One region of the Lactobacillus sp. M0390 genome, then DNA from elsewhere that is predicted to be linked to it. Evidence: predicted binding sites of a transcription regulator. Region 1 holds the regulator's gene; each other region holds the start of a gene.
What was found. The regulator HrcA, encoded in region 1, represses chaperone genes, less so after heat shock. The targets are predictions, from matches to a motif close to TTAGCACTCNNNNNNNNNGAGTGCTAA.
Positions count from the first base shown of each region.

Region 1 (4,559 bases):
CAAATTTAGCACGAGTTAAATCTGTTTCAAGGTGAAGTGGACCTGATTCACCTGCTGAAATGAATGGAAGTGAGATATGAGTTGAAGATACACCAGATAAGTCCTTCTTAGCTTTTTCAGCAGCATCCTTTAGACGTTGCAAAGCCATCTTATCTTTAGAAAGATCAACACCATTTTCATCCTTGAAGTTTTGAACTAGCCAATCGATAATCTTGTTATCAAAGTCGTCACCACCAAGGTTAGTATCACCGTTTGTTGACAATACTTGGAAGACGCCATCACCTAATTGCAAAACTGAAACATCGAAAGTACCACCACCAAGGTCGTATACTAAAACTTTTTCATCTTCTGCATCTTTATCAAGCCCATAAGCAAGTGAAGAAGCAGTAGGTTCATTGATGATTCTCTTAACATCTAAACCAGCAATCTTACCAGCATCCTTAGTTGCTTGACGTTGTGCATCATTGAAGTATGCAGGAACTGTAATAACAGCTTCAGTAACCTTTTCACCTAAGTAGTCTTCAGAAAACTTCTTAATGTATTGCAAAATCATTGCTGAAATTTCTTGAGGAGTATAAGCTTTATCACCAATTTTAACTTTGTAGTCAGCTTCGCCCATGTGACGCTTGATTGATGAAATTGTGTTTGGGTTGGTGATTGCTTGTCTCTTAGCAACTTCACCAACTTGAATTTCACCATCTTTAAAAGCAACAACAGATGGAGTAGTACGATTACCTTCTGGGTTAGTAATAATCTTAGGTTCTTTTCCTTCAAGAACTGCAACTGCTGAGTTAGTAGTTCCCAAGTCAATACCGATAACTTTTGACATTAATAATCATCCTTTCAATTATTGAGCAACAACAACCATTGCTGGTCTTAATGTGCGATCTTTATATAAATATCCCTTTTGTAGAACCTGAACAACGTGATCTTTTTGATCATCAGATTCAGCTGCAACAGTCTGAACTGCTTGATGTAAGTTCGGATCAAACTGTGCTTTTTCAGCATCAATCTCGCTAATTCCATGATCCTTCATGGCTTTAACAAGCGCATCCAAAGTCATTTGAACACCCTTTTTAAGTTGACGCGAAGCCTCATCATCTACCTTAGTTTCCAATGCTCTTTCTAAATTATCCATCGCTGGTAAAATATCTTTAGCTAAGGATTGTGACTCATACTTAATCAATTGAGCACGTTCATTGTTGTAGCGATTTTGCATATTCTGCATTTCCGCTTGACTACGAAGGTACTTGTCTTCTAGTTCTTTTTGTTCTTCTTTTATTTTTGCTAATTCTGTTTCAAGCTTTTTTGAAGTCTCAGGTTTCTTACTTTTATCTGTAGTATTAGCCTTTGTATCAGACTTTTTTTCTTCAGCTTTAGTTTGATCTTTGTTTAGATCTTTTTCACTAGCATATTTTTCTTTACTCACGGCTAACCTCCTTTATTTGAATCTACCATAATACTCAAGTAGTTTCTTAGCAAGTTCATTTCTAAAATATTCCAAAAGACCAATTACTTGCGAATATGGCATATTGTTAGGACCAAGTAAAGCAATTACGCCTTTACCATGTGAACCAACACTATATTCCGCAGTGAGCAGACTATAGTCCTTAAGTAAATCACTTGGCAAATCTGAACCCAAACTAACACGAATTGGATACTTACCACTGTCTGAGTTCATACATTGATCAACCATATCCGAAATCAAATCATTGTGATCAATTAACTCATAAACGGAGCGTAAACTTGAAACATCATCCAAAGAAGTATTATTAAGTAAATTAATCTGACCATCAACATACATTTGCTCACTTGTAGCGTCTTTAATGACGTCTTCAACCAACTCAAGTAAATCACTTGCATGAGAATCAGCAAGTTTCTTACCCAAAGTTCGATTAAGCAAAGATGATGTAACTTCATTTAGCGTTTTGCCAATTAACTCATCGTTAATCATTCGGACTGCTTTTTCAATTTCATCACCACTGATGTTACGTGGCAAGTTATAAACTTGATTGTGAACATCACCATCACTAGTAACTAAAATTGCCATCACTTGTCTATTAACTAAGGAGACAATTCTAAAACCAGTTATTGTAATATCATTGTTTTCTGGCCCTTCTGCAAAGGCTGTGTAATTAGTCAAATCAGATAAAATCTTTGCTGCTTCTTGAACAATTTCATTAACCTGATGAAAAGGTTGATCAAGTTGACTAACAATTCTCTTGTAAACAGAGGATGGTATCTTAAGTGGCTCAAGCAAGTTGTCTAAATAGTACCGATAACCGTTCATTGACGGAATTCGTCCACTTGAAAGATGTGTTTTCTCAAGAAGACCTTTATCTTCAAGTGCAGCCATTTCATTTCGAATTGTCGCACTTGAGACTTTCATCGGTAACTGATTCATCACTGTTTTTGAGCCAACAGGATCATGCGTCTGAGTAAAATCATTAATAATTGTTTTTAAAATTAATTCTTGACGTTCGGTCAACATAAATATCGCCCTCACTTTTAGCACTCATACTTTTTTGGTGCTAACAATTATTATGATACTAGCTTTTAGCAGAATGTCAAGTTGAGTGCTAATTTTTTCGCAATTAATTTTAACTTGAATTACTGTTTAACTAAAATTAACTTTGCTGAGCAAAATAAGCCTTAATTTCGTTCTCGTCTGCTTCCATTTGTTTTTTCAAATCATCCAAATTGGCAAATTTTATCTCACCACGTGTATACTTGTACCATTTAATAGTCATTTTTTTGCCATAGGCCTCTTCATCAAAGCCAAATAAATTTGATTCAATTAAAACTTTTTTTCCATCGCCGATAGTTACATTGTATCCAACACTAGTCATTGAATCATACCAATGCCCATCAATCTTCGTTTTTGTGGCATAAACACCAATTTTTGGAATAACCTTATTATCTTGCCAAACCAAATTAGCAGTTGGAAAACCGAGCTTATGCCCGTTGCGCAAACCATGACCAATTTTTCCAGACATCATATATGGAAAGCCAAGAAGTTCATTAGCTAGTTCCATGTCACCATTAACAATGGCTTTTTTTATTTCAGTAGAACCAATTTTTTGTCCACCATATGACTGCTGTGGCACATTGACGATATCGAATCTGCCTTTAGCAAACTTAGGGAAATTTTCCATATTTGCTACGTCTTTTGGACCATACGTATAATCAAATCCAGCTACGACTGTATCTGTTTCAAGTTTTACAATAATTTCATCAATAAATTGTTGAGCACTTAACTTACAAAAAGCATCACTAAAGTGCATTACCAAAAGATAATCGACATTCAATTTTTCCATTTTGTATGCTTTTTCGTCTAAGCTATCGATATAGCTAACATCTGCTCCTTGATAAACTGACTTGGGATGACGGTCAAATGTCATCACTGCAAGAGGAAGCTTTTTCTCAGTTGCTTTTTCTCTAGCAGTTCTAATTAAATGTTGATGACCACGATGTACACCATCAAAAAAGCCCAAAGCAAGCACAATCTTAGTAGGGAAAATATTCTCCTTAATTGGATAAGTTAAATGGATAATTTGCACAATAAAGCCTTCATTTCATCTTACTGGTTTTGTAATAGCATTAAAAACGGATGATACATGTGGTCATCCTTTTCGTATATTGCTTTAATGCTACTATTGTACCTTAACGCAACTTTTTTTGCATTCGTTTTCAAAACTATTGCATTACCATTTTTCACCTTAAGCCATTGCTGATCATTCAAGTTGATACTTTCATAATCCTTGAAAAAGGCATCAATTGGTTGAATAAAATCGGCAATCTTTTCTGGTGCATTAATTACTTCATCCAATTTAACTGCTTGGCTCAAATCAAAACCTGAGCTAGCAGTTCTTCTCAATGATTCCATAACTGCAGGAACATTCAATTCAGTTTTAAGATCGTTGACCAAAGATCTCACGTAAGTGCCCTTACTACATTCAATCTGAAAATCAAAAGTTTCTTCACCTTTTCCCTTATCAAAGGTTGGATCATTTTTAATATCATATTGATAAACTTGTACCTGCCGCTTTGGCCGCTCTACTTCAATACCAGCACGAGCGTATTCATATAAATGCTTCCCATTAACGCGGACAGCAGAATAAATTGGCGGAACCTGTTCAATTTCTCCCACAAAACTTTGCATTGCTTGTTGGATGGTTTCCTTTGAAATTGGAGCTGTGATCCTTTCACTTTCCAAAACTGTCCCACTCACATCATAACTATCAGTTGCATAACCAATAATTCCTGTGCCCTCATACTTTTTATTCTGTGTGTGCATTAATTCAATCAGCTTAGTAGCTTGACCAATTGCAATTGGCAATACACCGGTCACATCTGGATCTAGAGTGCCAGCATGACCAATTTTTCTGATATGTAATGCTTTTCGCAAATGATAGACAACATCAGCACTTGTCATGCCTTTATCTTTATCAATTACTAAAATTCCGTTTATCATATTTTCCTATTCCATAAAAAAAGCGCTCGCAAGCGCTTCTTAATTAATTATTGCGATCCTCATCTTGCTTCTTTACTTCAGCAAT
Region 1 covers NZ_JACFPH010000001.1:643,065-647,623, forward strand. Annotated here, with positions in the region: gene dnaK (molecular chaperone DnaK) at 1-829, opposite strand, end outside; gene grpE (nucleotide exchange factor GrpE) at 848-1,429, opposite strand; gene hrcA (heat-inducible transcriptional repressor HrcA) at 1,442-2,491, opposite strand; gene ribF (riboflavin biosynthesis protein RibF) at 2,628-3,560, opposite strand; gene truB (tRNA pseudouridine(55) synthase TruB) at 3,581-4,474, opposite strand; gene H3R25_RS03105 (ribosome-binding factor A) at 4,518-4,559, opposite strand, start outside.

Region 2 (4,559 bases), on a different contig from region 1:
TTCATTTTGCTTAACAGGAGCTTCAACCGCAGTATCTGTCGTTTTAGCTTTTTCGTTAAGGTAATATGTGTAATCACCCTCATAAACTTTGGCATGCTGGTCTTTAACTTCAACAATTTTGTTGGATAATTGATTAATAAAGTAACGGTCGTGTGAAACGAACAGTAAAGTGCCATCAAACTTTTGTAAGGCTTGTTCAAGTACTTCTTTAGCTTCTAAGTCTAAGTGGTTAGTAGGCTCATCCATTAGCAAAAAGTTGTTATGCTCAAGGGATAAGACTGTCAGAGTCAGCCTGGCTTTCTGTCCACCTGATAGTTGCCCGACTGTCTTATCAATGTCTTTAGCCGTAAAAAGAAAACTTGCTAGAATTGAACGTACATCCCGCTCGGGCATCGTTTTATGGCGATCCCAAATTGTATCAAGCACTGTTTTGGTCGGATCAAGCAGTTGTAATTCTTGATCATAATAACCGATGTCAAGAGAGGCACCATACTTGATCGAACCACCCTTTGGCTTTAATTCCTTCATGACAGTTTTAAGTAGGGTAGATTTACCAATTCCGTTAGGGCCAATTACTGCAACACGATCGCCCTTGTTAACTTGCAAGGAAATATCTTCGACCATGGTTTTGGTTGGATAACCAATGGTTAAGTCACGTAAAATTAATACTTCTTTTCCGGAAGGGCGTTCACTTCTAAAGTTAATTTGAACCTTGTTTTTATGTTTAGGTGGAGTGATCCGTTCCATTTTTTCTAGTTGCTTACGTCGACTTTGGGCACGCTTAGTGGTTTTAGCTCTGGCAATATTCTTTTGAATGAATTCCTCATCCTTTTTAATTTTTTCTTGTTGCCGCTCGTAAGCCTCTTCTTGCTGCATGTTGCGTAACTCACGCTCAGCAACATAGTTAGAATAGTTTCCCTTAAAAACAGTTAGTTTACCAAACTGCAATTCAAAAATTTGGTTAGCCAAATGATCTAAAAAGTACTGGTCGTGGGAAACAACCAAGATAGCACCAGAATAGCTCTTTAAATAGGTTTCTAACCAGTCCAAAGTATCTAAATCAAGATAGTTGGTAGGCTCATCGAGTAAAAGCAGTGGTGGCTTACGTAACAACAGTTTAACGAAAGCCAATCTAGTTTTTTCACCACCAGAAAGACTACCAATTGTTTTTGTCCATGTTGATTCAGGAAAATTAAAACCATTTAGAATACTCTTAATATCAGATTGATAAGTGTAACCACCTTGTTGCTCAAAGTTAAATTGAAGTTGGTCATACTGTTTTAGCAGCTGCTTATCCTCAGGATGAGCGGCAATTTTTTCCTGCAGAGTTTGAATATTCTGGCTCATTTGAATTAGCGTAGCAAAAACAGTTAACATTTCATCCCAAATGTTGTTCTCTTCGTTTAAACCATTTTCCTGTGCAATATAACCAACGTCGATGTCTTTATTAATCGTGAATTCGCCGTGAGTAGCTTCTTCTTCACCAGTCATAATTTTTAATAGGGTAGTCTTACCAACCCCATTTGGTCCCACTAGACCAATTCGTGCATTTGAATCAATTGAAAAATTGACGTTCTTAAATAGTGTAGTAGCGCCAAATTGTTTCTCTAAGTTGTGTCCTTGTGCAATTATCATAATTTTTCACCTAAAAACTATTTTAGCATACACTGCAGTGCGATAGTGGACGGATTATTGAAGGGAGGAAAAAACAAAGTTAGTGAAGATTTGGTAATTATCAATTTGTTAGGGGATGTACAAATAAGTTTTCACTAAGTCAAAATTTTTTTGGAAAAACTGAAATTAGCCCCTTTTTTATTAATTCAAGATTGTGAAAAAAACATTTGCAAATGCTATCAATTTATAGGTAAAATAATACTAATTGATGAGCTAATTCACAAATAACTCTTAGGCAAAATAAGTTGGAGGCTTTTAAAATGGAAAAAATCAAAATACCGACTGCGACTGCGAAAAGATTACCGCTATATTATCGCTATTTAATTATTTTAAATGAAGCAGGTAAAGAAAAAGTCTCATCGACTGAATTATCTGAAGCTGTTCAAGTAGATAGTGCTTCAATTAGACGTGACTTTTCATATTTTGGTGCTTTGGGTAAGCGTGGCTATGGATATGATGTAAAGAGTCTGCTTACATTTTTCAAAAAGATTCTTAATCAAGATACTCTAACTAATGTTGCCTTAGTCGGTGTTGGTAATTTGGGACATGCGCTTCTTAACTATAATTTTAAGCGGAGTAACAATATCCGTATTTCCTGTGCCTTTGATATTGACCCTAAGATTACTGGTAAAATTTTAAGCGGTGTGCCAGTTTACGAAATGAGCGAGTTGAAGAAGCAATTAAGTGATCAACAAATTACTATTGCCATTTTGACTGTCCCATCTGATTCTGCCCAAAGAACTGCCGATGATATGGTGGAAGCAGGCATTAAGGGCATCATGAACTTTACCCCTATTCGCTTATCTGCTCCAACTGGTGTAAGAATTCAGAATGTGGACTTAGCAACTGAATTACAGACATTGATTTACTTCCTTGACTCGGATAAGGGTAAGAATAGCTAGTAATAAACCTAATAATATCAACGTTTTAAATGAATTAGCACTTTGGTGAAAAAAGTGCTAATTTTTTCTTGCTTTTTTTTGGAAAAGGGGTTATTATCATATTTGTAAGTTAGCACTTGAGTAATAGGAGTGCTAATCGACAAGTAATTAAAAATGAAAATAAACAATAGGAGGGACAAACGTGTTACAACCAATTGGTGATCGCGTGATCGTAAAAGTTAAAGAAGAAGAAGAAAAAACTGTAGGCGGAATCGTCCTTGCTTCAAATGCAAAAGAAAAGCCAACAGAAGGTGAAGTTGTTGCAGTTGGTGAAGGCAGTTATGCTGACAACGGCGACAAGATTCCAATGTCTGTCAATAAGGGCGACGTTGTTCTTTACGACAAGTATTCTGGCACTAATGTTGAATACGAAGGCGAAAAATTCTTAGTCCTTCATGAAAAAGATATTTTAGCAATTGTTAAGTAATCTAAGGAGCGGATATTATGGCAAAAGACATTAAATTTTCAGAAAAAGCAAGACGTTCCCTATTAAAGGGTGTTGATAAATTAGCTGATACTGTTAAAGCAACTATCGGTCCTAAGGGTAGAAATGTTGTTTTGGAACAATCATACGGCAACCCAGAGATTACTAACGATGGTGTAACAATTGCTAAGTCAATTGAATTAAAAGACCACTACGAAAACATGGGTGCTAAGTTAGTAGCTGAAGCAGCACAAAAGACTAACGACATTGCCGGTGATGGTACTACTACTGCAGTTGTTTTAACTCAAGCAATCATCCGTGAAGGAATGAAGAACGTTACTGCCGGTGCTAACCCTGTAGGTGTTCGTCGTGGTATTGAAAAAGCAACTAACGCAGTTGTTGATGAATTACACAAGATCAGCCACACAGTTTCTTCAAAAGATCAAATCGCTCAAGTTGCTTCAGTTTCTTCAGCTTCAAAAGAAGTTGGTGACTTAATTGCTGACGCAATGGAAAAAGTTGGTAATGACGGCGTTATTACCATTGAAGACTCACGTGGTATCGAAACTGAATTATCTGTTGTTGAAGGTATGCAATTTGACCGTGGTTACTTATCACAATATATGGTAACTGACAACGATAAGATGGAAGCTGACTTAGACAATCCTTACGTTTTGATTACTGACAAGAAGATTTCTAACATTCAAGATATCCTACCTTTGTTGCAAGAAATCGTTCAACAAGGTAAATCATTATTGATTATTGCTGATGACGTTTCTGGTGAAGCTCTTCCAACTTTAGTATTGAACAAGATTCGTGGTACTTTCAATGTTGTAGCCGTTAAGGCTCCTGGTTTTGGTGACCGTCGTAAGGAACAATTACAAGATATTGCTGCTCTTACTGGTGGTACAGTAATTACTGAAGACCTTGGTCTTGAATTAAAAGACACTACAATTGCTCAATTAGGTCAAGCACGTCGTATCACTGTAACTAAGGACTCAACTACTATTGTTGATGGTGCTGGTTCAGAAGATGCTATCAAAGAACGTGAAGATTCAATCAGAAAGCAAATTGCTGATACTACTTCAGACTTTGACAAGAAGAAGTTACAAGAACGTCTTGCTAAGTTAACTGGTGGTGTAGCTGTGATTCATGTCGGTGCTGCAACTGAAACTGAATTGAAAGAACGTAGATACCGCATTGAAGACGCATTGAACTCAACTCGTGCTGCTGTTGACGAAGGTTACGTAGCAGGTGGTGGTACTGCTTTAGTTGATGTTGAAGATGCTGTTAAGGGTCTTAAAGGTGACAACGCAGATGAACAAACAGGTATCAACATTGTTTTACGTGCTTTAAGCGCTCCAGTTCGCCAAATTGCTGAAAACGCTGGTGAAGACGGATCAGTTATCTTGAACAAACTTGAAAGTCAAGATCCTGAAGTAGGTTACAACGCAGCTACTGACAAGTGGGAAAATATGGTTGAATCTGGTATTATCGATCCAACTAAGGTTACTCGTACT
Region 2 covers NZ_JACFPH010000004.1:67,661-72,219, forward strand. Annotated here, with positions in the region: gene H3R25_RS07780 (ABC-F family ATP-binding cassette domain-containing protein) at 1-1,635, opposite strand, end outside; gene H3R25_RS07785 (redox-sensing transcriptional repressor Rex) at 1,935-2,576, shown strand; gene groES (co-chaperone GroES) at 2,758-3,042, shown strand; gene groL (chaperonin GroEL) at 3,060-4,559, shown strand, end outside.
Region 2: groES (co-chaperone GroES) is a predicted target of HrcA. The motif match lies at 2,686-2,712, and genes of this name have one in related genera.

Region 3 (4,559 bases), on a different contig from region 1:
TTGGACAAACTTTTTGCTGAACGTTAAAGCCTTTTCGTTTGCCCTTAAGCCGATATTTTGAAAAGTTCACCATTAGGCTAATGCATCCCGTCTGCACTCTATGCGATCTAATCCGAGCTGCCACTTGTTCACTAATTTCACGCAAGACAATCTCTATTTCACGCTGATCCGTATAATCTCTTGTCAAAATTTGTGAATTGCCATAGTTCTTCATTTTGGGAAAATACTGTTCTCTAATAATGCTTCGGTCAACCCCCCAACTCATTGCAAATAACTGTTCGCCCATTACGCCAAACTCTTTTTTTAGAATTGCAGGATCTGAATGTGCTAGTTCATACATATTATTAATGTTAAGCCGGCGCAGATGCTTTGCTGTGCGTTTGCCAATGCCACAGACTTCTTCCATGTCTTTAATCTGCCAGATGGTATCTGGAACATCAATGTAGTGCCAATAGTCAATCATTGAGTGACGATGCTTAGCTGAGATATCCATTGATAATTTAGCCAATAAGGGATTTTCCCCTATTCCACATGTGGTATAAAAGCCAAGCTTATTTTTGATTTCGAGCTGTATCTTACGTGCAACTAAATAAGGATCATCGCCAAATAAATGCCAAGATTTTGTCATGTCAATCATGCTTTCATCAATGGAATAGGGATGAATATCTTCATCAGCCGCAAATTGACGAAAGATTTCAAGTATCTGCGTACTGCGCTTAATATATAAATTCATATGTGGGGGCACCAAAATTAAGTCAGGTGCCTCTTTTTTGCTAGGAACATCACGAACCCGCATTACATTATTTAGACCATATTTTGCCTTAGCTAAGGGCGAAGCAGCCATGATTAAGCCAGAACCGTAACTTTCCTCATCTTGCTGATGAGACGCAACTGCCAATACCGCCTTCATTGGATTAAGACCTAATTCAATTGCTTCGCAGCTAGCAAAAAACGATTTATTATCAATCATAAACACTACATTATGAGGTTCATAACGATAATCATACATTTTTTACCACTTCCATTCCGAACTCTTGTTTGTATTACAAATTATACAAACGTAAGTTCGATTCGGCAAGGATTTTTTATTCAACTGCAAGAATTGTCACTTGGTATTCACCCGCAGGAGCTGCAACCTTTACCACTGCTCCAGCTTCTTTTTTATTTATTGCCTGGCCCAAAGGTGAGTCAAAGGAAATTTTGCCTTCGGCAATATCAGCTTCCATTCGTCCAACGATCTGATACTTTTCTGTTTCTTCATCATCATCAAAACGAAGCGTTACTGTTTTACCTAAATCAACTTTGCCATCATCGTTCTTTTCAATTACTTCAGCATATTTCAATTGCTTTTCAAGGTAGCGCAAACGGCTTTGCAGGTGCCCCAAGTCTCTCTTAGCCTCTGTATACTCGGTATTTTCCGATAAATCACCAAGTGATCGGGCCTCCTGCAAAATTTTGATTCGTCTTGGTCGGTCCTTTTTTAAACGAGCAATTTCTTCTTCAATTTTTTGGTAGCCTGTTGGCGTCATTTTCTGATAATAAACCAAAGTTTTATCTCCTTTTTTACTTTTTCGCAAAAAAATTATACAAGTTTTTTTCTTGATATATCAACGTTTTGTTCTATTTTTTAGCACTCGATGAAGAAAAGTGCTAAAAAGTTGTTCACTTTTCGAATAATGGTACTATAATATTAATTGTAAGGAAGAAATGAAAGTCTTTACTTACATATTTAACTAAATTGAAAACAAAAAAATTGAAAGGAAGTTTTAAATTATGGCAAATGATATGATGAATCGTCGTAATGACTTATTTGATGCAATGAATGATTGGTTTGATCTTCCTAGAAAGTTTTTTGACGATACTAATGTTGCCAAATTAATGCAATCAGATGTAATTGAAAACGATAAAGAATATGTGATTAAAGTTGATATGCCAGGAATGGATAAGAGCAACATTAATCTAAGCTACAATAATGGTATTTTAAGCGTTTCAGGCTCAAGAAAGTCATTTAAAGATATGTCCAAGGACAACAGCCTTATTCATCGTGAAAGAATCGATGGTCACATTTCTCGTAGCTTTAGATTACCAAATGTAGTTGCAAGTGAGATCAGTGCAAAGTATGATAATGGTGTATTGACTATTACTTTACCAAAACAAAGTTCTGATCAAAGTGATAATTCAATTCAAATTGATTAGCTTATTTATATTTTAATTGCAAGAAGTTCTAGATAAGTTGCCAATACAAATAATTCTCTAAAGTGGGTTCAGCTATTGAACCCACTTTTCTTTTAGATTAAAATAGAAAGTAATTTAAAATTAGATTAAAAAAGGAGAATTATCTATGGGACATCAAGTTACTGTCCAAGAACTAGAAAAGTTTACGGACAATTTTAATCAAAACCCTAAAAATCAAGTAGTTGCACGTGCAACTCAAAAAAGTGGTGTGTTAGCTGCTGCTTACAATGAACGGGTACAAGGCGAACTAACTCGTGTTTTCTCAACAGAATTAGACACAGAAAACGTTACTAATCAACGTCAATCTGGTCGTTGCTGGGAATTCGCCACATTAAATATTTTGCGCCACAACTTTGGTAAAAAGCATAACTGTAAGAATTTTACTTTTTCACAAAGTTACAACTTCTTCTGGGACAAAATCGAGCGTGCAAACATTTTTTATGACAACATTTTGGACACAGCAGACAAGCCCCTCAACTCACGGACAGTTAGAGCTATTTTAGAAGGTGCCGGTCAAGATGGTGGTCATTTCCACATGGGAGCTGCTTTGATTGAAAAATATGGTGTTGTACCTTCTTATGCAATGCCTGAAAGCTTCAATGCTAATAACACCAGTGCCTTGGGTAAGGCTTTGGGTGACAAGTTGAAGAAAGACGCTTTGGTTTTGCGTAAATTAAAGCAAGAAGGAAAAGACGAAGAAGTCGAAAAAGCACGTGAACAATTTTTAGGTGAAGTTTACCAAATGACAGCAATTGCTGTTGGTGAACCACCAAAGAAATTCGATTTGGAATATCGTGATGACGATAAGAAATATCACTTAGATAAAGACTTAACCCCACTCGAATTTTTGCACAAGTACATGGGCGATGTTGACTTTGATGACTACGTTGTGTTAACAAATGCACCTGATCATGAATACAACAAGCTCTACGGCTTACCATTCGCTGACAACGTTGAAGGTGTCTGCCGAATCAAGTTCCTAAACTTGCCAATGGAGTTTTTGGAAACTTATGCAGTTAACCAATTAAAAGACGGCGAAGCTGTTTGGTTTGGTAATGATGTTGGTATACAAAGTGACCGTAAGGCAGGTTACCTTGATAACAATCTATACAAATTCAACGAGTTGTTTGGCGTTGATTTAACAATGTCTAAGGCTGACAGATTACGTACTGGTGCTGGTTCAGCTACTCACGCTATGACGCTAGTTGGTGTTGATGAAGATAACGGTCATATTCGTCAATGGAAAGTTGAAAACTCATGGGGCGAACAAAACGGGGACAAGGGCTTCTTCGTTATGAATAATGACTGGTTCAAGGACTATGTCTACGAAGTTGTCGTACACAAGAAGTACTTAACTTCTGAACAACTTGCCTTGGCAGAAGGCCCAATTACAGATCTTCCTGCTTGGGACTCAATCGCTTAAACTAAAAATAGGCAAAATAAAAGAGTGAAGTTCAAAATTATGAACTTCACTCTTTTTGTTTATTATTTTGCACGCATAAGTAATTCGTCAAACTTCTTGAAGAATAAATCTTTGTCTGCTTTAGTTACTAAAGTTATTTCACGGCCATTTGGATCTTCTTCCATTCGGCCAGCAGCAGTTCCCTTAGTGATGACTTTTACTTTACGTTTTTCTGCTGTTAAAACAACTTCAGGATAAAGTGCACTGATAACAGTTAAAATATCCCAAAAGTATAGTTGAGCTGTTTGAATTGGTGGATTAACTAGAAGACTATAAGCTTGGCCAGCCAAGTCAACAGCTGGATACTTGCGTAAACCTGCCCAGTGCATCTTCAATTCATTTGTTAGCGGTAGTTCCTCACTACTTTCTAGGCCAATGACTTCCATTGGAATATTTGAAGCTAGTACACGCTCAACAGCGTATGGATCCCAGAATGCATTCCATTCTTGCGTGCCATCTGCATTAACTTGGACAACATTTCCGTGACCATCAAGGGAGCCGCCCATCCAATAAAGTTTTTCAATTTTTGTTTCAATTTCAGGAGCAGCATCTAGGGCACGAGCCAAGTCAGTCAATGGACCTGTCATAACAACAGTTACAGGCTCAGTAGCATTTTCGAGCTTAGTGACCATGTCTAAGTGAGCAGGTTGGTCTGCTTCCTTGGTAACCATTTTGCCTGATTCATTGAGAATTGGTAATGAATTGAAAGAGTACGATGCTGTCCGCCAAGCTTCAGGAAACTGGTTAACAGCACGTGAATTTGACTTAGCAACTTCTAGCTTATCACCGCGCGTATTAAAACGATCGGTTAACTTACGGCAGACCTCAACTGATGGATCAACATAACCGTCGGCATCGATTG
Region 3 covers NZ_JACFPH010000002.1:195,545-200,103, forward strand. Annotated here, with positions in the region: gene H3R25_RS04990 (nucleotidyltransferase) at 1-1,009, opposite strand, end outside; gene greA (transcription elongation factor GreA) at 1,086-1,547, opposite strand; gene H3R25_RS05000 (Hsp20/alpha crystallin family protein) at 1,774-2,196, shown strand; gene H3R25_RS05005 (C1 family peptidase) at 2,342-3,658, shown strand; gene H3R25_RS05010 (nucleoside hydrolase) at 3,721-4,559, opposite strand, start outside.
Region 3: H3R25_RS05000 (Hsp20/alpha crystallin family protein) is a predicted target of HrcA. The motif match lies at 1,628-1,654, and genes of this name have one in related genera.